Regions from separate parts of the Streptomyces sp. NPDC012769 genome, predicted to be linked through region 1. Evidence: riboswitches for the same ligand, from Rfam matches in the RefSeq annotation. Region 1 holds a riboswitch; each other region holds the start of a gene.
The links. Region 1 has a riboswitch for cobalamin ahead of ACFY7C_RS06905 (ABC transporter substrate-binding protein). Riboswitches for the same ligand answer to the same signal wherever they lie in the genome.

Region 1 (7,623 bases):
GACGAAGGCGGGGACGCCCACGAGGGAGGTGACGACGCCGACCGGTACCTCCTGGGGTTCGAGGACGGTACGGGCGAGGGTGTCGACCCAGACGAGGAAGACCGCGCCGCCGAGGGCCGCGGCCGGCAGCACCCGGCCGTGGCCCGAGCCGACCAGGGCGCGGGCGGCGTGCGGCAGGACGAGGCCGACGAAGCCGATGGCGCCCGCGGAGCTGACGAGGGCCGCGGTGAGCAGGGCGGTCGCGGTCAGCAGCACGAGCCGGGTGTGGGCGACGCGTACGCCGAGGGTGGCGGCGGCGTCCTGGCCGAACGCGAAGGCGTCGAGGGTACGGGTGTGGGCGAGGCAGACGGCCAGGGTGAGCGCGAGGACGGCGAGGCACAGCCACACGTCGGTCCAGCCGGCGCCGCTGAGCGAGCCGAGCAGCCAGAAGAGGACGCCCCGGGTCGTCTCGGCGTCGGCGGAGGTGACGACGACGAAGGAGGTGAGCGCGGAGAACAGCTGCATGGCGGCGACGCCGGACAGCACGACCCGGTCGGTGGTGCCGCCGAGGACGTGGCTGAGCAGCAGCATCGCGGCGAACGAGCAGACGGCGCCGGCGAACGCCCCGGCGGAGACGGAGACGGCTCCCCCTCCGACGCCGAGGACGACGACCACGACGGCGCCGGTCGAGGCGCCGGAGGAGACGCCGAGGACGAAGGGGTCGGCGAGCGGGTTGCGCAGCAGCGACTGCATCACCGCCCCGCAGAGCGCGAGCCCGGCGCCGCACACGGCGGCGAGGAGGGTACGGGGCAGCCGCAGGTTCCACACGATGCCGTCGCGGATGGGGCTGAGGCCGGACGGGGCGCCGCCGAGGTGGGCGGAGACGGCGGACCAGACGTCGGTGACGCCGATGTCGGCCGGTCCGATGGTGACGGCGACCGCGAGCGAGAGCATGAGCACGGCGCAGCCGGCGGCGGCGCGCAGGAGCGAGCCGCGCGGGGATGTCCGGTGCGGGAGTTCCCGGTGCGGAAGTGCCCGGCGCGGGAGCGAGCCGCGCGGAACCGTGCCGGTCACTTCGCGAGGCCGGAGGCGCGCAGGGCGGCGGCGACCTGTTCGATGCCCTCGACCGTGCGGATGGTGGGGTTCATGGCCTGGCCGCTGAGGAGCACGTACCTCTTGTTCCGTACGGCGTCCATCTTCTTCGTGACGGAGTCGGACTCCAGGAACGCGATCTTCTTGGCGGCGCTCTCCCCCGACTGTGCCTTGCGGGTGAGGTCGCCGATCACCAGGAGGTCGGGGTTCCGGTCGGCGACGGTCTCCCAGCCGATCTGGGGCCATTCCTCGGTGGTGTCGTCGAAGACGTTCTCGGTGCCGGTCGCGCGGGTGATGACGCCGGGCGCCCCGCAACAGCCCGCCAGGTAGGGCGAGTGCGCGTCGGAGAACCAGTAGAGGACGCTGACGCCGGCGCCGCGCAGGCCGGTGGTGGCCTTCGTCACCCGGGCCTTCAGTTCGGCGACGAGCCGCTCGCCGCGTTCCTCGACGCCGAACAGCCGGGCGAGGTCGCGCACCTCGCCGTAGACGGTCTCCATGGTGAGCGGGGTGGTGCGCCTGCCGTCGCCGCCACCGGAGTTGTCCTTGCCGAGGCAGTCGGACGGGGAGAGGTACGTGGGGACGCCGAGCTGCTCGAACTGCTCGCGGGTGGCGACGCCGCCCTTGCCGAGGGTGGAGGCGAAGGAGGCGGCCACGAAGTCGGGTTCGGTGTCGAGGACCTTCTCGAAGGAGGGGTTGTTCTCGGCGAGGCGGGGCACGGCGGCGGCGGGCTTCTCCAGGCCCTTCATGACCGGGTCGGTCCAGGTGGCGGTGCCCACCATGCGGTCGGCGAGGCCGAGGGCCAGCATGATCTCGGTGGTGCCCTGGTTGAGGGAGACGGCCCGGCGCGGCCCGCCGGGCGGGACCCGCACCGTCCGGCCGCAGTTCTCGAGGGAGCGGCTCTTCGCGTCGGCGGACGCGGCGCCGCCTCCGGTGCCGGTGGCGGTGTCGGAGTCCGTGGGGGCGCTGCCGCATGCGGTGAGGAGCAGGACCCCGCAGAGAAGCAGGGCGGCGGGGCGGGCGGGACGGTGAAGGGGCACGGCTGATCCTGGTCGTCGAGGGGCCTGTGCGCGAGGCCCGGTCCGTACGGTCCGCCAGCAGGTCTTCGGACTCGGGATCGCTCGGTCGGGGCGCCTTCCCGGCCCGATCGTCCCGGCCCAGTGGCGTCGTGCCCCGCCCGTCCCCCTCACCGCTGCGCGTCAGTTCCGGATTCGCACCGGATTCCCTGACCACCGTGCGTCACGCACGGGAGTTCGACTGGCCACCGCAAGCTACCACAGCCCAAGATCACGACCTGACGGTCCGGCACCCCGCCGCACCCCCGGCTCGCCGACGCCGCGACCCCGGCTCCCCCGTCCCTCACTCTCGCCCCACCCCTGCCGCACCCCTGCTTCCGGGTGCCCGCACGCATAGGGAACGCGGATCGGGGCACGTGCTGGGCGGAGGTGCGGTGATGGTCGACGCGCAGTTCGTGCCACGCCCCGACGCGGTTCCGGAGCCCCGTACGTACCGGCCCTCGTCGGGGACGGCGTGGGTGGTGCGCGAGCCCTCGCCGGAGCCGGGCGCGGTGGTCGTCCTGTCGGCGACCGGGGAGTTCGACGTGGAGACGGCCGGCTGCCTGCACGACGCGTTCGCCGACGCGCGGCTCGCCGAGCCGCGACTGGTCGTCCTCGACGTCTCCCAGGTCGGCTGCGGGGACTCCTCGTTCCTGCACGAGCTGGTGGCCGCGCACTTCGCCGACCACCGGTTGGTGCCGGCGGGGCCGTTCCCCCGGCGACTGCGTCGGCTGTTCGCGTTGACGGGGACACTGCGTCTCTTCACCATCGTCAAGGATCGCGCCGACCTGTGCTTCGCCTGATCATGGCGGTACCGCCGAGGACGGAAAGGAGCTGTGACCGCATGGGAGCCACGGAGGCAGCGGAGGACTTCGCGGGGCGGCTCGGCGTTCACGTCCTGGAGGGACGAAAACCCGGCACGGTCGTGCTGACTGTGACCGGCGAACTCGACCATGACACGGCGGCCCCCCTCAAGGAGGCGCTGGTGCGGCTCGACCGGTCCGGGCGCGTCGTCGTCGACTGCTCGGGCCTGCGGTTCTGCGACTCGACCGGTCTGAACGTACTGCTGAGGGCCCGGCTGCGGATGCTGGACGGCGGCGGGCGGCTCGACCTCGCCGGACTGCGCCCGCCGGTGGACCGGATGTTCGAGATAACGGGTGCGCGGGCGGTCTTCCGGGTGTACGAGAGCACCACCGCCGCCCTCGCGGACGCCCCGACAACAGACGGCTCACCAGCGGCGGAGGGATCATGAGGCGCGGGGACACCGCGGGGACCGGGAACACGGGTCACACCAGCCATACCAGCCACGACGGCTACAGCGGCCACAGCGGCCACGCCAGGGACTCCGGAGGCCTCGAAGGCGCGGGGAACCTCGCCCAGGGCCAGGTCCGGCGACTGCTGCTGCACGGCGCCGGCGGCGCGGTGACCCGCTGCCGGGACTTCACCGCGGCGGCACTCACCGACTGGGGCTGGCTGCCGGGGACGACGCCGGAGGAGCGGGAGCGCGCGGAGGACGTGCTGCTGATGGTGTCCGAGGTGGTGACCAACGCCTGTCTGCACGCCGGCGGACCGGAGCAACTGGTCCTGCGACAGTCCGAAGGGCATCTCCGGGTGGAGGTGTACGACGGGAATCCGGCCTCTCCCCGCTCCGACGTACCGCGCTCCCCCTCGCTGCCCGGCGGCCACGGTCTGATGGTGCTCGACCGGCTCGCCGGGGCGTGGGGCGCCGCGGCGAAGGACGACGGCGCCCCCGGCAAGGTGGTGTGGCTGGAGGTGGCCCTCCCGTCGGCGCCCCCGTGGGGGCGCGAGGACCGGCCGGGCGTTTGACCGGGCCCACAGGGGTAATCCGCAGCGCATGGTCATGGGAGAGGAGACCACCACCCGCCGATCGCTGCGGTACGAGCTGACGGAGGGGCCGGGTCTCGCGGCGGAGTGCCGCGACCTGACCCAGCGGGCCCTGGCCGCGTGGTTCGGCCGCGCGGGCGCGCGCGGGCGCGAACCGGTCGAGGACGTCCTGCTCCTGGTGTCCGAGGTCGTCACCAACGCCCGGACCCACGGCAGCGCTCCGTACGAGCTGTGCCTCGAAGGCCGTGACCGGGCGCTGTGGGTCCAGGTCAGCGACAGCAGCCCCGGCCGCCCGGTTCCGCGCGCCCCGCACCACGCCGGCCGGCCCTCGGGGCACGGGCTCTTCCTGCTCCAGCGGCTCTCGGCGCGCTGGGGTTCGGTGTCGCGGGGCCGCGGCGGCCAGACGGTGTGGTTCGAGGTGGACGTACTGCGTTAGCGGGCGGGGCCGGCGGACCGGCCGAATGCCGGGTGCCGGCCGCTCCGGAAGACCCGGTCCCGGGGCGGACCTAAAGTGGACGGGTAGGGCGCCCACCTGCGGACGAGGTCCTCCATGGCACAGCGCAGACCAGCACCCCGCGGCAGTCGCGGTCACGGCGGCGACGGCGGTCGTCGCGGCGACCACGCCCCCGGCGGCGGCAATGGGGGCGACCGGAGCGGATGGGGCGGCGACGGCACGGGCTCAGGCACCGGCTCCGGCACCGGCTCCCCGGCCGGCGAGGACGCCCTGCGCCGACTCCTCGCCGGGCTCACCGCCGTACGGGACGGAGATCTGTCGGTCCGGCTCACCGAGGGTTCCGACGGCGTCCTGGGCGAGATCGCGACGGTCTACAACGACATGGTCGACCGGCTCTCCCTCCTCACCTCGGAGGTCACCCGCGTCGCCGGCGAGGTGGGGGGGCAGGGACTGCTCGGCGGCCGGGTGCGCGAGCCCCTGGCGCGCGGGGCGTGGCGGGAGCTCACCAGCGGCGTGAACACGATGGCCGACAACCTGACCTCGCAGGTGCGCTCCATCGCCCAGGTGGCGACCGCCGTCGCCCGCGGCGACCTCACGCAGAAGATCCGGGTGGACGCGCGCGGCGAGATCCTGGAGCTGAAGGAGACCATCAACACCATGGTCGACCGGCTGTCCTCCTTCGCCGAGGAGGTCACCCGGGTGGCCCGCGAGGTCGGTACGGAGGGCCTGCTCGGCGGCCAGGCCCGGGTGGGCGGGGTCTCCGGCACCTGGAAGGACCTCACCGACAACGTCAACTCGATGGCCGACAACCTGACCAACCAGGTGCGCAACATCGCGCAGGTCACCACCTCGGTCGCCCAGGGCGATCTGACCAGCCGGATCGACGTGGCGGCCCGGGGCGAGATCCTGGAGCTGAAGACCACCATCAACACCATGGTCGACCAGCTGTCGTCGTTCGCGGCCGAGGTGACCCGGGTGGCCCGCGAGGTGGGCACGGAGGGGAAACTGGGCGGCCAGGCGGAGGTCGAGGGCGTCTCGGGGACCTGGGCGCGGCTGACCGAGAACGTCAACGAGCTGGCCGGGAACCTGACCCGCCAGGTGCGGGCGATCGCCGAGGTCACCAGCGCGGTCGCCGAGGGCGACCTGACCCGTTCCATCACCGTCGAGGCGCCCGGCGAGGTCGGCGAACTGCGCGACAACATCAACTCGATGGTCGAGTCGCTGCGGGCCACCACCCGCGCCAACGAGGAACAGGACTGGCTGCAGACCAACCTGGCCCGGATCACCGCCCTGCTCCAGGGCACCCGCCGGCTGCCCGAGATCGCCGAGCTGATCATGGCGGAGGTGCCGCCGCTGGTCTCGGCGCAGTACGGGGCCTTCTTCCTCGTCTCGGACGGCGGCGAGAACGGGCGGGAGTACGCCGGGGACGGTGAGGAGTGGGAGGGCCCCACCCTGGTCATGGCCGCCTCCTACGGGCTGCCCGTCGGCCCCGGCGGCCCGCGGCGCCGGTTCCGTTTCGGCGAGGGGCTGATCGGGCAGGCGGCCAGGGACCGGCGGACCCTGCTGGTCGATCCGGTGCCCCAGGGATACGCCACCGTCTCCTCGGGCGTCGGAAGCGCCGAGCCCGCCGCCCTCGTCGTGCTGCCGATCGTGGTCGAGGACCAGGTGCTCGGCGCCGTCGAACTGGCCTCGCTGCGGCCGTTCGGCGCGCTCCAGCGCGACTTCCTGGACCGGTTCGTGGTGAGCGCGGGCGCGGTCCTCAGCTCCCTGGTGGCCAACCTCCGCACCGACGAGCTGCTCGCCCAGTCCCGTACCCTCGCCGACGAACTGCGCTCCCGCACCCAGGAGTTGCAGGCGCGGCAGCGCGAACTCCAGCGGTCCAACGCGGAACTGCAGGAGCAGGCCGCGCTGCTCGCCGAGCGCAACAAGGACATCGAGTCGAAGAACCGGGTCATCGAGCAGGCCCGGCAGGAGCTGGAGACGAGGGCCCAGCAGCTGTCGCGCACCTCCATGTACAAGTCCGAGTTCCTCGCCAACATGAGCCACGAGCTGCGGACGCCGCTCAACAGCCTGCTGATCCTGGCCCGGTTGCTGGCGCAGAACCCCGAGGGCAACCTGACGGAGAAGCAGGTCGACTATGCCGAGGTGATCCACTCGGCCGGTTCCGACCTGCTCCAGCTGATCAACGACATCCTGGACCTGTCCAAGGTGGAGGCGGGCAAGATGGAGGTGCGGCGCGAGCCGTTCGCCCTGTCCAAGCTCATGGAGTCGCTGGGGGCGACCTTCGGCCCGATGGCGGACGAGAAGGGCCTCGAGTTCACGGTCTCGGTGGCCCCGGACATCCCGGCGTACCTCACCACGGACGAGGGGCGGCTGCGGCAGGTGCTGCGCAATCTGCTGTCCAACGCGATGAAGTTCACCGAGGTGGGCCGGGTCGAGCTCACCGTCGAGCACACGCCGCCGGACGAGATCCCCGCCGTGCTGCGCGACGGACGGCCGGTCCTCGCCTTCCGGGTCGCCGACACCGGCGTGGGCATACCCGCCGACCGGCTCCGCAACATCTTCGAGGCGTTCCAGCAGGGCGACGGCACCACCGCGCGCCAGTACGGCGGTACGGGCCTCGGCCTGTCCATCAGCCGGGAGGTGGCCACCCTCCTGGACGGCACCATCGAGGTCGAGAGCACCCCCGGGCGGGGCAGCCGTTTCACCTTCCACCTGCCCGAGCGGCCGGTGCCGCCCGAGCCCGGCGCGGGGACGGCGGCCGGCCCGGAGCAGCCGGCGGCCACCGCACCCGCCACCTCCCCCGCCACCGAACCGGCCGCCCCGCCCGCCGCCGCCGCCGACCGTACGGGCACCGGACGGGCCGGGGAACCCGAGAGGGCGCCGGAGCGGCCCGCCGCCACGGTGCTCGTCGTCGACGACGACGTCCGGAACGTCTTCGCGCTCACCGAGGTCCTGGAGTCGCACGGCCTGCGGGTGCTGACCGCCGACGGCGGCCGCCCGGCCATCGGACTGCTCGCGGGGCACGAGGAGGTCCGGCTGGTCCTGATGGACATCATGATGGCCGGCATGGACGGCTACCGGACCATCGAGGAGATCCGGCGGCTCCCGGGCCGCGAGGGCCTGCCGATCATCGCGGTCACCGCGAAGGCGATGCCGGACGACCGGGCCCGGGCCCTCGCGGCGGGCGCGGACGACTAC
Region 2 (7,623 bases), on a different contig from region 1:
CCGGTGACGGCAGCAGCACAGGAGTCGGGAAGGCAGGCCATGGCCACGGACGCGGGCACCACGGAGACAGAGGGCGGCGCAGCCACCCGCACCGCGCGCGTGCCCAAGTACTACCGACTGAAGCGGCACTTGCTCGACATGACGGAGACCCTGCCGCCCGGCACACCGGTCCCGCCCGAGCGCACCCTCGCCGCCGAGTTCGACACCTCGCGCACCACCGTGCGCCAGGCCCTGCAGGAGCTGGTCGTCGAGGGCCGGCTGGAGCGGATCCAGGGCAAGGGCACCTTCGTGGCCAAGCCCAAGGTCTCCCAGGCCCTCCAGCTCACCTCGTACACCGAGGACATGCGGGCCCAGGGCCTGGAGCCCACCTCGCAGCTGCTCGACATCGGCTACGTCACCGCCGACGACACCCTCGCCGGGCTGCTCGACATCTCCCCCGGTGGCCGGGTGCTGCGCATCGAGCGACTGCGCCTCGCCAGCGGTGAGCCGATGGCCATCGAGACCACGCACCTGTCCGCCAAGCGCTTCCCCGCGCTGCGGCGTTCCCTGGTGAAGTACACCTCGCTCTACACCGCGCTCGCCGAGGTGTACGACGTCCATCTCGCCGAGGCCGAGGAGACCATCGAGACCTCGCTCGCCACCCCGCGCGAGGCCGGGCTGCTGGGCACGGACGTGGGCCTGCCGATGCTGATGCTCTCCCGGCACTCCCTGGACGCCCAGGGCGAACCGGTCGAATGGGTGCGTTCGGTGTACCGCGGCGACCGCTACAAGTTCGTCGCCCGCCTCCAGCGCCCCAACGGCTGATCCGGCCTCTCCGACTGACGGTTGATCCGTTATACGGACAGGGGTTCCTCCCAGCGCGACCGTCCCCTAGATTTCCCCGTCATTACGAGGTGATCAGTGAGGGGACGGTTTCGCCATGTCAGAAGCGACACAAGGGAAACAACCGGTCATCACGCCGCTCAGGGTGGTGATCGCGCTCTGCCTCTTCGCGCCGTTCGTCGCGATGCTCTGGGTGAGCTCGTACGCGAAGGTGGACCCGGTCGTCATCGGGGTCCCGTTCTTCTACTGGTACCAGATGCTCTGGGTCGTGATCTCGACCGGCCTGACCATGGTCGCGTACGTCCTCTGGAAGCGCGACCAGCGCGCCCAGCGCGCCCGCAAGGGCGGTGACGCGCGATGAAGGACGGCGTGAACGGCGTCGCGCTCGGCGTCTTCCTCTTCTTCTTCCTGGCCGTCACGGTCATGGGCTTCCTGGCCGCCAAGTGGCGCAAGGCCGAGAACGAGAACAGCCTCGACGAATGGGGCCTCGGCGGCAGATCGTTCGGCACCTGGATCACCTGGTTCCTGCTCGGCGGCGACCTCTACACCGCGTACACCTTCGTGGCCGTCCCGGCGGCCATCTACGCGGCGGGCGCGGCCGGCTTCTTCGCCGTGCCGTACACCATCCTGGTCTACCCGCTGATCTTCACCTTCCTGCCCCGCCTGTGGTCGGTGTCCCACAAGCACGGCTACGTCACCACCTCCGACTTCGTCCGCGGCCGCTTCGGCTCCAAGGGCCTGTCGCTGGCGGTCGCCCTCACCGGCATCCTCGCCACCATGCCGTACATCGCGCTCCAGCTCGTCGGCATCCAGGCCGTCCTGGACGTGATGGGCGTCGGCGGCGGCGAGAACACCAACTGGTTCATCAAGGACCTGCCGCTGCTCATCGCCTTCGGTGTCCTCGCGGCCTACACCTACTCCTCCGGCCTGCGCGCCCCCGCGCTCATCGCCTTCGTCAAGGACACCCTGATCTACATCGTCATCGCGGTGGCGATCATCTACATCCCGATCAAGCTGGGCGGCTTCGACGAGATCTTCGCCCGGGCGAGCGAGGCGTACGCGCAGACCAACCCGGCCACCGGCAAGCCCAAGGGCGCGCTCGTGCCCGGCGACGCCGGCCAGTGGACGTACGCGACGCTGGCGCTCGGCTCGGCGCTCGCGCTGTTCATGTACCCGCACTCGATCACCGCGACGCTCTCCTCCCGGAGCCGCGAGGTGATCCGCCGCAACACCACGATCCTGCCGCTGTACTCGCTGATGCTGGGCCTGCTGGCACTGCTCGGCTTCATGGCCATCGCGGCCGGCGTGAAGGTGTCCAACGGCCAGCTCGCCATCCCGCAGCTCTTCGAGAACATGTTCCCGGACTGGTTCGCGGGCGTCGCCTTCGCCGCGATCGGCATCGGCGCGCTCGTGCCGGCCGCGATCATGTCGATCGCCGCGGCCAACCTCTTCACCCGCAACATCTACAAGGACTTCCTCAAGCCCGACGCGACCCCCGAGCAGGAGACCAAGGTCTCCAAGCTGGTCTCGCTGCTGGTGAAGGTCGGCGCGCTGGTCTTCGTCCTCACCATGGACAAGACCGTCGCCATCAACTTCCAGCTGCTCGGCGGCATCTGGATCCTGCAGACCTTCCCCGCCCTGGTCGGCGGCCTGTTCACCCGCTGGTTCCACCGCTGGGCGCTGCTCGCCGGCTGGGCCGTCGGCATGGTCTACGGCACCGCCGCCGCCTACGGGGTCGCGAGCCCGACCCAGAAGCACTTCGGCGGCTCCTCCGCCGAGATCCCGGGCATCGGCGAGATCGGCTACATCGGCCTCACCGCCTTCGTCCTCAACGTCGTCGTCACCGTCGTCCTCACCTTCGTCCTCAAGGCCGTCAAGGCGCCCGAAGGCGTCGACGAGACCCGGCCCGAGGACTACACGGCCGACGCCGGCGACAAGGGCGTCGTCACCGAGCTGCCGAAGGTCGGCGCCGGCCACTGACCGCGGCACACCCGTCGCTCCGCCCGCCCCCGGGAAACCGGGCGGCGGGCGGAGCCGTACCCGAGGGAGACTGCTGGGCATGGACTTCACGATCAGAGACGTACGGCCGGAGGAGCACGAGACCCTGGGGGAGATCACCGGCCGGGCCTATCTCGAGGACGGGCACCTCCTCCACGGCGAGGACGACTGGTACTTCGGACATCTGCGGAACGTGGCCGGCCGGGCCGAGGTCGCCGACGTGCTCGTGGCCGTGGACGACGCGGCCGGCACCATCCTGGGCGGCGTCACCTTCGTCCCGGCCCCCGGGGTGATGGGCGATCGCGCCCGCGCCGGGGAGACCGAGATCCGGATGCTGGCCGTCGACCACGCCGCCCGCGGCCGCGGCGTCGGCGAAGCGCTCGTCCGGGCCTGCGTCGACCGCGCCCGGGCCGTCCCGGGCTGCGAGAGGATCGTCCTGTCCACCCAGACCGGCATGCGTACCGCACACCGCATCTACGACCGTCTGGGCTTCCGGCACACGCCGGAACGGGACTGGTCCCCCATCCCCGATCGCCCCGAATTCCTGCTGCTCTGCTACACCCTGGAGTTGTAGCGAAGCAAACGACACACAACATGTGGGGGGTGCCGCAAGCGGCGCCCCCCACATGTATGCTCGTGCTCGCTGTCGTCGCAGGGGAATCCGGTGGAAATCCGGAACTGTCCCGCAACGGTGTACTTCATGCGCTTCCGTACGAAGTGAGTCCGAAGACCTGCCGACAGTGCGCCCGGTCCGTCCGTTCCGGGTGCCACAGACGTCCGGGCCTCGCGGAGTGGGCCGGTGGACGCGGTGCCGCCGTGCGTACGGCCGCCCGCCCTCCGCCTCCCCCCGCCCTGGCCCCGAGCCGAGCGAGGGAGAGCCCCCACGTGACCATCGCGCCCGCCGATCCGGCCGCAGCGATCGAGAGCGACGGACCCGGGACCGTACTCCTGCGGACCCTGACCGATCTCACCGCCGACCTCCGGGACACCGACCCCGGCCGGGTCGCCGCCGCCGCGCTGCGCGGCCGGCACGCCGGCTCGGACGAGGCGGAGCTGCGCGAGCTGGCCACCGAGGCCGCCGCCGGACTGATCGCGGAGGACCCCGCGTACTCCCGGCTGGCCGCCCGGCTGCTCACCCTCACCATCGCCGAAGAGGCCGCGGGCCAGGGCGCGGTGTCCTTCTCCGCCTCGGTCGCCGTCGGACACCGCGAGGGCCTGATCGCCGACCGCACCGCCGACTTCGTCGCGCTGCACGCCGCCCGGCTCGACGGGACGATCGACCCGGCCGCCGACGACCGCTTCGGCTACTTCGGCCTGCGCACCCTGTACTCCCGCTACCTGCTGCGCCACCCCCTCACCCGCAAGGTGATCGAGACCCCGCAGCACTTCATGCTCCGCGTCGCCTGCGGCCTCGCCGAGGACGACAGCGTGCGCGCCGTGGACGAGGTCGCGGCGCTGTACGGGCTGATGAGCCGGCTGGACTACCTGCCCTCCTCCCCCACCCTCTTCAACTCCGGCACCCGCCACCCGCAGATGTCCTCCTGCTACCTGCTGGACTCCCCGCAGGACGAGCTGGACTCCATCTACGACCGCTACCACCAGGTGGCGCGGCTGTCGAAGCACGCGGGCGGCATCGGCCTGTCCTACTCCCGCATCCGCGCCCGCGGTTCGCTGATCCGCGGCACCAACGGCCACTCCAACGGCATCGTCCCGTTCCTGAAGACCCTCGACGCCTCCGTCGCCGCCGTGAACCAGGGCGGCCGCCGCAAGGGCGCCGCCGCGGTCTACCTGGAGACCTGGCACGCGGACATCGAGGAGTTCCTGGAGCTCCGCGACAACACCGGCGAGGACGCCCGCCGGACGCACAACCTCAACCTGGCGCACTGGATCCCGGACGAGTTCATGCGCCGGGTCAACGCGGACGCCGAGTGGTCGCTGTTCTCCCCGGCCGACGTGCCCGAGCTGGTCGACCTGTACGGCGAGGAGTTCGACGCCGCCTACCGCAAGGCCGAGGCGGCGGGCCTGGCCCGCAAGACCATGCCGGCCCGCGACCTCTACGGCCGGATGATGCGGACCCTCGCGCAGACCGGCAACGGCTGGATGACGTTCAAGGACGCCTCCAACCGGACCGCGAACCAGACCGCCGAGCCCGGCACCGTCGTCCACTCCTCGAACCTCTGCACCGAGATCATCGAGGTCACGAACGACGGCGAGACGGCCGTGTGCAACCTCGGCTCGGTCAACCTGGGCGCGTTCGTGGACACCGCGACCGGCGACCTCGACTGGGAGCGGCTCGACGAGACCGTCCGCACCGCCGTCACCTTCCTCGACCGGGTCGTCGACATCAACTTCTACCCGACCGAGCAGGCCGGCCGCTCCAACGCCCGCTGGCGCCCGGTGGGCCTGGGCGCGATGGGCCTCCAGGACGTCTTCTTCAAGCTGAAGCTGCCCTTCGACTCGGCCCCGGCCCGCGCGCTGTCCACGAAGATCGCCGAGCGGATCATACTCGCCGCGTACGAGGCCTCCGCCGATCTCGCCGAGCGCAGCGGCCCGCTGCCCGCCTGGGAGCAGACCCGCACCGCGCGGGGCGTGCTGCACCCCGACCACTACGACGTCGAGCTCAACTGGCCCGAGCGCTGGGCCGCGCTGCGCGAGCGGATCGCCGCCGTCGGCATGCGCAACAGCCTGCTGCTCGCCATCGCCCCGACCGCGACGATCGCCTCGATCGCGGGCGTCTACGAGTGCATCGAGCCGCAGGTCTCCAACCTGTTCAAGCGCGAGACGCTGTCCGGCGAGTTCCTCCAGGTCAACTCCTACCTGGTGGACGAGCTGAAGCGGCTCGGCGTGTGGGACGCGCAGACCCGCGAGGCGCTGCGCGAGGCCAACGGCTCGGTGCAGGGCTTCGGCTGGGTGCCGGCGGAGGTCCGCGAGCTGTACCGCACCGCCTGGGAGATCCCGCAGCGTGGCCTGATCGACATGGCCGCGGCCCGCACCCCGTTCCTTGACCAGTCGCAGTCGCTGAACCTGTTCCTGGAGACGCCGACCATCGGCAAGCTGTCGTCGATGTACGCGTACGCCTGGAAGCAGGGTCTGAAGACCACGTACTACCTGCGCTCGCGCCCGGCGACCCGGATCGCCCGCGCCGCCCAGGCCACCACCATCCCCGTCCAGCAGGCGACGCCGGACGCCGACGCCCTCGCCTGCTCCCTCGAAAACCCCGAGTCCTGCGAGGCCTGCCAGTAATGACCGTTGAGAAGAACCTGCTCGACCCGGGCTTCGAGCTGACCCTGCGTCCGATGCGCTACCCGGACTTCTACGAGCGCTACCGCGACGCCATCAAGAACACCTGGACCGTGGAGGAGGTCGACCTCCACTCGGACGTCGCCGACCTCGCCAAGCTGTCCCCGGGCGAGCAGCACATGATCGGCCGCCTGGTCGCGTTCTTCGCGACCGGCGACTCGATCGTGGCGAACAACCTGGTCCTGACGCTGTACAAGCACATCAACTCCCCGGAGGCGCGTCTCTATCTGTCGCGCCAGCTCTTCGAGGAGGCCGTGCACGTCCAGTTCTATCTGACGCTGCTCGACACCTACCTGCCCGACCCGGACGACCGCGCCGCCGCGTTCGCCGCCGTCGAGAACATCCCGTCCATCCGCGAGAAGGCGCAGTTCTGCTTCCGCTGGATGGACTCGGTGGAGAAGATCGACCGTCTGGAGACGCGGGCCGACCGCCGTCGCTTCCTGCTCAACCTGATCTGCTTCGCCGCCTGCATCGAGGGCCTGTTCTTCTACGGCGCCTTCGCCTACGTGTACTGGTTCCGCTCCCGCGGCCTGCTGCACGGCCTGGCCACCGGCACCAACTGGGTGTTCCGGGACGAGACGATGCACATGAACTTCGCCTTCGAGGTCGTGGACACCGTCCGCAAGGAGGAGCCGGAGCTCTTCGACGACGAGCTCCAGGAGCAGGTCACCGCGATGCTGAAGGAGGCCGTCGAGGCGGAGCTCCAGTTCGGCCGTGACCTGTGCGGCGACGGCCTGCCGGGCATGAACACCGAGTCGATGCGCGAGTACCTCCAGTGCGTCGCCGACCAGCGCCTGACCCGCCTGGGCTTCGCGCCGGTCTACGGCTCGGAGAACCCGTTCGGGTTCATGGAGCTCCAGGGCGTCCAGGAGCTGACCAACTTCTTCGAGCGCCGCCCGTCCGCCTACCAGGTGGCGGTCGAGGGTTCGGTGGACCTGGACGAGGACTTCTGAGTCCGTACGGTACGAGGAAGGGCCCCGCACTCATGGAGTGCGGGGCCCTCTTCCGTGTCGCGTATCCGTGGCGCGTACGGGTCAGTCGTTCGGGACGACCGGGTAGCGCGGGGTGCCCTCGGCCATCTGGCGCAGGGCGTCCTTGCGGTCGCGCTTTGACAGCTTGTCGATGTAGAGGAAGCCGTAGAGGTGGTCCGTCTCGTGCTGGAGGCAGCGGGCGAAGTAGCCGGTGCCGCGGACCTTGATCGGGTTGCCGTGCATGTCCTTGCCGTGCACCTCGGCGAAGTCCGGGCGGGCCAGCGAGGCGTACGCGGTCGGCACCGACAGGCAGCCCTCGTTGGAGTCGTCGAGCACGCGGCGGTCGGCCGGCAGGTCCTGGAGGACCGGGTTGACGACGTGGCCGACGTGCCGGACGCCCTCGTCGTCCATGCAGTCGTAGACGAAGACCTTCAGGTCCACGCCGATCTGGTTCGCGGCGAGGCCGACGCCCTCGGCGGTGCGCTGGCTGGCGAACATGTCGTCGATCAACTGGGCGAGCTTCTCGTCGAAC
Region 3 (7,623 bases), on a different contig from region 1:
GGCCGCCCGTCCAGCGACCGCGCCAGATACAGCAGGCCCGCGCACTCCGCCGCGACGGGCGCACCCGACGCGGCGAGCTCCGCCACGGCCTTCCGCAGCGGCTCGTTGGCGGACAGCTCCTCCCCGTACACCTCCGGAAAACCGCCGCCGACGACCAGCCCCTTCGTCCCTTCCGGAAGGACTTCGTCCCGCAGCGGATCGAAGGTGACGACCTCCGCGCCCGCCGCCGTCAGCAGCTCCGCGTGCTCGGCGTACGAGAAGGTGAACGCCGCCCCGCCGGCGACGGCAATACGGGGCGGGGCCCCGCCGGCCGGCACCCGCACCGCGACCTCCTCAGCCGACCACGGCGCGCAGCCCAGCTCCGGCGCCGACCGCGCCAGCGCCAGCAGCGCGTCCAGGTCGCAGCCCCGCCGCACCTGCTCGGCCTGAGCGGCCACCGCCTCGACCGCCGCCGCCTGCCGCTCCGCCACCGGGACCAGACCCAGGTGCCGCGACGGAGTCGCCACCGCCGGCGCCCGCCGCAGCACACCGAGCACCGGAACGCCCGACTCCTCGAGCGCCTCCCGCAGCAGCGCCTCGTGCCGGTCGGTGGCGACCTTGTTGAGGATCACCCCGCCGAGCCGCACCCCGGGGTCCCACGAGGCGAAGCCGTGCACGAGCGCCGCCACCGAGCGCGACTGCGACGAGGCGTCCACCACGAGCACCACCGGCGCCCGCAGCAGCTTCGCCACCTGCGCGGTCGACGCCAGTTCGCCCTGGCCCGCCGCCCCGTCGTACAGGCCCATCACGCCCTCGACGACCGCCAGGTCGCAGCCCCGCGCACCGTGCGCGAAGAGCGGCGCGACCAGCTCCGTACCGCACATGTACGCGTCGAGGTTGCGGCCCGGGCGCCCGGTCGCGAGCGCGTGGTAGCCCGGATCGATGTAGTCCGGACCCACCTTGTGCGGGGAGACCGCCAGACCACGGCCGGCGAACGCGGCCATCAGACCGGTCGCGACCGTGGTCTTTCCCGCGCCGGACGACGGCGCGGCGATGACGAGACGTGCTACCACTCGATGCCCCGCTGGCCCTTCTGACCCGCGTCCATCGGGTGCTTCACCTTCGACATGTCGGTCACCAGGTCCGCGAAGTCCATGAGCTCCTGCGGGGCGTTGCGGCCGGTGATGACCACGTGCTGCTGCCCCGGACGGTTCCGCAGCACCTCCACCACCTCGGCGGTGTCGATCCAGCCCCAGTGCAGCAGATACGCGAACTCGTCGAGGACGTAGAACTTGTACCGCTCCTCGGCGAGATCCCGCTTGACCTGCTCCCAGCCCTCGCGCGCCTTGTCCTCGTGCGACTGCTCGCCCTCGGCGACCTCGCGCTGGATCCAGGACCAGCCCTCGCCCATCTTGTTCCAGACGACCGTGCCGCCCTTGCCCGTCTCGCCCAGCGCCTTGAGCGCGTTCTCCTCGCCGACCCGCCACTTGGCGGACTTGACGAACTGGAACACCCCGATCGGCCAGCCCTGGTTCCAGGCGCGCAGCGCCATGCCGAAGGCGGCGGTCGACTTCCCCTTCCCGACGCCCGTGTGCACCATCACCAGCGCGCGGTTACGACGCTGACGGGTGGTCAGTCCGTCGTCCGGAACGACGGTCGGCTGTCCCTGCGGCACTATGCGGCCCTCCTCGTAGAGCTGTTGCCTTGTACGTTCCTGACGAGCCCGGCGATCGAGTCGGCGCGCAGCTCGTCCAGCGTCACGGCGGTCCCGCCCAGATCACGGGCGAGGTTCCCGGCGAGACCCAGCCGCACCGGCCCGGTCTCGCAGTCCACCACCACCGCGGCCGTGCCGTCGGCGGCGTGCAGCCGCGCGGCACGGGCGGCGAGCGCCACCGGGTCCGCGCCGCCCCCGGTCGCCCGGCCGTCGGTCACCACCACCAGCAGCGGACGCCGCGAGGGGTCCCGAAGGCGCTCCACCCGCAGCACGTCATGGGCCTTCAGCAGCCCCGCCGACAGCGGGGTGCGCCCGCCCGTCGGCAGCTGCTCGAGCCGCGCGGCGGCGGCGTCCACGGACGAGGTCGGCGGCAGCGCGACCTCGGCGTCCCGGCCACGGAAGGTCACCAGACCGACCTTGTCGCGCCGCTGGTAGGCGTCAAGCAGCAGCGACAGCACCGCGCCCTTGACCGCGCTCATCCGCTGCCGCGCCGCCATCGAACCCGAAGCGTCCACCACGAACAGGACCAGGTTGCCCTCCCGGCCCTCCCGGGTCGCCTGCCGCAGATCGTCCCGGCGCACCACGAGTCCCCGGCCGCTGCGGCCGCGCGCCTTCTGGTGCGGGGCGGCGGCCTGGACCGTCGCTGCCAGGTGCAGCTTCGTCAGCGCGCCCCGGGGCCGGGTGGCGCCGGTCGTCCTGCCGTGCGCGGTCCTGGCCCGGGAGCGGCGCCCGGCGGCACCCTCGCCGAGACCGGGCACGCTCAGCATCTTCGTACGGAACGGCTCACCGGCCTTCACCGCGGCGCGCTCACCGGCTCCGGAGCCGCCGCCCCGCGGGGCCGGTGCCGGGGCCTCCTCGGGCGCCGCGCCGTCGCTCTCGGGGGCCGGCCCCTCGCCCTGCGGCGGGATCCCGCCACCGCCGCCGCCACCGGGCCCGCCGTCCCCGGGGCCGTCCGGCTCCGGGTCCTCGTCCGGCTCCTCGCCCTTGAACTGCTCCAGGGTCTCGTCGAGTTTGTCCTCGTCGAGGCCCGGCGCGTCGAAGGGGTTGCGGCGCCGCCGATGGGGGAGGGCCAGCAGGGCCGCCTGGCGCACGTCCTCCGAGGTGACCTCCGTGCGCCCCGCCCACGCGGCGAGCGCCGTCGCGGTCCGGGCCATCACGATGTCGGCGCGCATGCCGTCGACCTCGAACGCGGCGCAGGTCGCGGCGATCTGGAGCAGCGCGGCGTCCCCGAGGACCACCTGCGGCAGCAACGCCCGAGCCGTGACGATGCGTTCGCGCAGCGCGGCCTCCTCGCCCGCCCAGCGCGCGGCGAAAGCGGCCGGGTCGTCCTCGAACGCGAGCCGCCGCCGCACGACCTCCACCCGCTGCTCGGGCTCACGCGAGGCCGCCACTTCCACGGTCAGCCCGAACCGGTCGAGCAGCTGCGGCCGCAGCTCGCCCTCCTCCGGGTTCATCGTGCCGACCAGCAGGAAACGGGCCGCGTGCCGTACGGAGACGCCCTCGCGCTCCACGTAGGAGGAGCCCATGGCGGCGGCGTCGAGCAGCAGGTCGATGAGGTGGTCGTGGAGCAGGTTGACCTCGTCGACGTACAGGATCCCCCGGTGCGCGGCGGCAAGGAGCCCCGGCTCGAAGGCCTTCACGCCCTCCGCCAGTGCCTTCTCGATGTCCAGCGCCCCGACGAGCCGGTCCTCGGACGCGCCGACGGGCAGCTCGACCATCCGCGCGGGCCGGGCCTGCCGGGCGCCGTCGCGGTGCGGTCCGTCCGGACAGCCCGGGTCCGGCGCGGCCGGATCACAGCTGAACCGGCAGTCCGCGGCCACGGCGACCTCCGGCAGCAGCTCCGCGAGCGCGCGGACGGCCGTGGACTTCGCCGTGCCCTTCTCGCCCCGGACGAGGACGCCGCCCACCGCCGGGCTGACGGCGTTCAGCAGCAACGCCAGCCGCAGGTCGTCCATGCCGACGACGGCGGTGAACGGATACCGGGTGCTCATCGGGTCTTCCTTCCCTCGAGTCCACTTCGCTGACAATGCACGGACCGCGCCGCACGGCGCGGCCGCCCCCTCACGGCGCACCCGGCGGCACGAACGGCAGCCCCTGCGGCGCGCCCTTCTCGATCAGCCGCAGCAGCGCGTCCGTGTCCGCGTGTTCCTCGATCAGGTCGCCGAGGCGGTCGAGCTGCTCCTCGCGCAGCGCGCCGAACGAGGTGTCCGGGGCCGGGACGAAGCGGCGGCCCGCGGCCGCCGCGACCTCCCGCAGGAACGCCCGCCGGAAGCCGTCGGACTCCAGGGAGCCGTGCCAGTGGGTCCCCCACACCGCGCCGACGCGGCAGCCGTCGAGGAACGGCTCACCGCCCAGCATCTCGGCCACGCCGTGGTGGATCTCGTAGCCCTCGACCCGCTCGCCGAGCGCCTCGCCGACCGGTCGGGCCAGCGTCTTCCCGGGCGCGAACCGCACCCGTACGGGCAGCAGGCCGAGCCCGTCGACCGTGCCGGCCCTGGACTCGACCTCGTCGTCGATGCGCTCGCCGAGCGCCTGGAAGCCGCCGCAGATGCCGAGCACGGGACGGCCCTCGGCGGCGCGCCGGGCCAGGGCGTCGGCGAGACCCCGCTCGCGCAGCCAGGCCAGCGCCTTCACCGTGCCCCGGGTGCCGGGGACGACGACGAGGTCGGCGTCGACGAGCTCCTCGGGGCGGTCGACGAACCGCACCACGACCCCCGGCTCGGCGGCGAGCGCGTCCACGTCGGTGAAGTTGGACATCAGCGGTACGGCGCACACGGCGACCCGCAGCACGTCCGCGCCGAGCGGCGGCGCCACGACGGACTCGCGCACCGCGCCCCGCAGCGAGACCCGCAGGCCGTCCTCCTCGTCGATGCCGAGCCCGTGCGCGTACGGCAGGACGCCGAACGTACGGCGGCCGGTCAGGTCGTGCAGCATGTCGAGGCCCGGCTCGAGGAGGGTCACGTCGCCCCGGAACTTGTTCACCAGATAGCCGGCGACCAGCGCCTGGTCCTCGGGCGCGAGCAGCGCCGTCGTCCCGAAGAACTGGGCGAAGACCCCGCCCCGGTCGATGTCGCCGACCACGACCACGGGCAGCTTCGCCGCCCGTGCGATGCCCATGTTCACGATGTCCGTGCGCCGCAGGTTGATCTCGGCCGGACTGCCGGCGCCTTCGCAGATCACCGCGTCGTACGTGCTCCGCAGCTCCTCCAGGCAGGCGAGGACCGGCTCGAACAGCTCCTTCTGCCGCCCGCCGTGGTAGCCGCGGGCGCTGAGCTCGCCGATCGGCCTGCCCATGAGCACGACCTGGCTGGAGCGGTCGCTGCCCGGCTTGAGGAGCACCGGGTTCATCAGGGCGGTCGGCTCGACCCGCGCGGCCTGTGCCTGCATGGCCTGTGCCCGCCCGATCTCGGCACCCTCCCTCGTGACGAAGGAGTTCAGGGACATGTTCTGGCCCTTGAACGGCGCCACCTTCATGCCCTGCCGGACCAGCCACCGGCAGATGCCGGCCGTGACGACGCTCTTGCCCGCGTCGGACGTGGTCCCGGCGACGAGCAGCCCCCCGCCCCTCATGCGTACCTCCGCTTCACCGCGTTCGTCAGGATCCGGCCGCCCACGCAGGCGGCCAGGGTCAGCCAGGTCACCCGGCGGGACAGCCGTACCGCCCGGTCGATGTCGGCCACCTCGACGGCCCGCCCCTCCCCGTTGAGCACGGGCCGGTGCTCGACCCGTCCGCCGTACGACAGGGTGCCGCCGAGCCGTACGCCCAGCGCACCCGCGAAGGAGGCCTCCACCGGGCCCGCGTTGGGGCTCGGGTGCTTCCCGGCGTCGGCCCGCCAGGCCCTCAGCGCGCCGCGGGGGTTCCCGCCCGCCACGCCGGCGAGCACGGCGGTGAGCCGGGCGCCCGGCCAGCCGGCGAGGTCGTCGAGGCGGGCCGAGGCCCAGCCGAAGCGCCGGTAGCGGGGGGACTTGTGGCCGACCATCGCGTCCAGGGTGTTCACCGCCCGGAAGCCGAGCAGGCCGGGCACGCCCGCGACCGCCCCCCAGAAGAGGGCGCCCACGACGGCGTCCGAGGTGTTCTCGGCGACCGACTCGACGACCGCGCGGGCCATCGCGGGCCCGTCCAGGGACTGGGGGTCGCGGCCGCACAGATGGGGCAGCCGCTCGCGGGCCACCTCCAGGTCGCCGGCGGCGAGCGCGCCGCCGATCGCGCGGGCCTCGCGGCCCAGGGTCGTACCGCCGACGACGGCCCACACGGAGGCGGCGGTCAGGGCGACGGAGGCGGCGTGGTGGCCGCGTACCGTACGGGCGGCGAGGGCGCCGAGCGCCACGGTGGTGCCGGCGCAGACGGCGGTGTGCAGGGCGCCGCGTCCGCGGTGGTCGCGGTGCAGGCGCTGCTCGACCGCGGCGGCGGCCCGGCCGAAGGCGGCGACGGGGTGGCCGCGGCGGGGGTCGCCGAGGAGCAGATCGACGGCGAGGCCGGCGGCCGCTCCGTAGGCGTAGACACGGGTGGTGCCGGGAAGTCTGGGGCGGCGGCCGGGCATGGCGCTGTGTCCTCACTCAGGGTCCGCGCCCTGGATCGACGTGACCGGCGGCGAGAGTTCCTGACTCCCGGCCCCGCGGGGCCGGTCACAGTGGCGGGACCGCGCCGGAATCGCACCGGGCTTCCTCTCCATTGCCGCCGTACTGGCCTCGGCAGTCCACCACGCTCCGCGAACAGCCGTCAACTCACCCTTGACCTGCGGCGGGTCACTGTGCGAAGCACCACAAACACGGCGGCCGGGCGGCCCGCACACGAGGTGCGGACCGCCCGGCCGTCAGGTCGTCCGGTTCGCCGGGTCAGGCGACGATCAGATAGATGCCGTACGCCACGGCGGCGGCGCACAGGGCGAAGCAGGCGTAGGCGCCGGTGCGGGCCAGGGCGGCGGAGCCTCCCTGGGCGGCGGCCTGCTCCTGCTTGGAGAGGCCGACGATGCCGAGGGTGAACAGGCCCACGAGGGCGACGGTCGCCACGAGGCTGACTCCGAAGACGGAGCCGAGAGCTGCCCAGTCGATCTTCATGCGGTTGCTTCCTTGTTCCTCTTGCTCAGACCGCGGCCGGGGCCGGGGGAGCGGTCGGGTCCGCCGTGCCCGGCGCGGGGATGGTGGCCTTGAGGTCCTCGTCCGTGACGGCGGCGACGGAGCCGGCCGGCGGCGGGGTGACGGCCGCGATGGCGGTGGTGACGACGCCCGCGGGCTCGGTGTCGGTCTCGACGTCGTTGACGTTGGTGTGGTCGACCACCTGGCGGCGGGAGATCAGCCAGATCGCGAGGCAGGAGGCGGCCAGGAAGGTCGCGACGGTGTAGACGCCCCAGTCGCCCTGGCGGGCCACGTACTCGGCACCGGCTCCGACCAGACCGGCGGCCGGCAGGGTCAGGCCCCAGGCGACGAACATCCGGGTGGCGGTCGACCAGCGGACGACACCGCCCTTGCGGCCCAGGCCCGCGCCCATGACGGCGCCGGAGCAGGAGTGCGTGGTCGAGAGGGAGAAGCCCAGGTTGGAGGAGGCCAGGATGACCGTGGCCGCGCTGGTCTGGGCGGCGAAGCCCTGCTGCGGCTGGAGGTCGGTGAGGCCCTTGCCCATGGTGCGGATGATGCGCCAGCCGCCGAGGTAGGTGCCGAGCGCGATCGCCACACCGGCGGAGACGATGACCCAGACCGGCGGGTTGGAGCCGGGGGCGATGGTGCCGCCGGCGACCAGGGCGAGGGTGATGATGCCCATGGTCTTCTGCGCGTCGTTGGTGCCGTGGGCGAGGGAGACGAGACCGGCGGAGGCGATCTGGCCGGCCCGGTAGCCCTTCGCGGTCGTCTTGGCGTCCGCGTTCCGGTCGAGGCGGTACGTCAGGCGGGCGGCCAGCATCGCGGCCAGGCCGGCGACCAGCGGGGCGGCGATC

Region 2: it holds a riboswitch for cobalamin, as region 1 does, so the genes downstream of both, ACFY7C_RS22650 (ribonucleoside-diphosphate reductase subunit alpha) here and ACFY7C_RS06905 (ABC transporter substrate-binding protein) in region 1, are expected to answer to the same signal.
Region 3: it holds a riboswitch for cobalamin, as region 1 does, so the genes downstream of both, ACFY7C_RS15010 (cobalamin biosynthesis protein) here and ACFY7C_RS06905 (ABC transporter substrate-binding protein) in region 1, are expected to answer to the same signal.

What each region holds. Positions count from the first base shown of each region.
Region 1 is NZ_JBIBCP010000001.1:1,539,009-1,546,631, forward strand. Features, by position in the region: gene ACFY7C_RS06900 (FecCD family ABC transporter permease) at 1-933, opposite strand, end outside; gene ACFY7C_RS06905 (ABC transporter substrate-binding protein) at 1,050-2,108, opposite strand; cobalamin riboswitch at 2,147-2,345, opposite strand; gene ACFY7C_RS06910 (STAS domain-containing protein) at 2,522-2,926, shown strand; gene ACFY7C_RS06915 (STAS domain-containing protein) at 2,968-3,375, shown strand; gene ACFY7C_RS06920 (ATP-binding protein) at 3,372-3,950, shown strand; gene ACFY7C_RS06925 (ATP-binding protein) at 3,985-4,404, shown strand; gene ACFY7C_RS06930 (HAMP domain-containing protein) at 4,519-7,623, shown strand, end outside.
Region 2 is NZ_JBIBCP010000004.1:291,136-298,758, reverse strand. Features, by position in the region: gene ACFY7C_RS22670 (GntR family transcriptional regulator) at 40-804, shown strand; gene ACFY7C_RS22665 (DUF3311 domain-containing protein) at 920-1,183, shown strand; gene mctP (monocarboxylate uptake permease MctP) at 1,180-2,802, shown strand; gene ACFY7C_RS22655 (GNAT family N-acetyltransferase) at 2,882-3,394, shown strand; cobalamin riboswitch at 3,434-3,574, shown strand; gene ACFY7C_RS22650 (ribonucleoside-diphosphate reductase subunit alpha) at 3,706-6,063, shown strand; gene ACFY7C_RS22645 (ribonucleotide-diphosphate reductase subunit beta) at 6,063-7,073, shown strand; gene def (peptide deformylase) at 7,155-7,623, opposite strand, start outside.
Region 3 is NZ_JBIBCP010000002.1:1,308,181-1,315,803, forward strand. Features, by position in the region: gene ACFY7C_RS14990 (cobyrinate a,c-diamide synthase) at 1-1,052, opposite strand, end outside; gene cobO (cob(I)yrinic acid a,c-diamide adenosyltransferase) at 1,046-1,654, opposite strand; gene ACFY7C_RS15000 (putative cobaltochelatase) at 1,654-3,684, opposite strand; gene ACFY7C_RS15005 (cobyric acid synthase) at 3,755-5,263, opposite strand; gene ACFY7C_RS15010 (cobalamin biosynthesis protein) at 5,260-6,234, opposite strand; cobalamin riboswitch at 6,269-6,402, opposite strand; gene ACFY7C_RS15015 (hypothetical protein) at 6,530-6,751, opposite strand; gene ACFY7C_RS15020 (anion permease) at 6,777-7,623, opposite strand, start outside.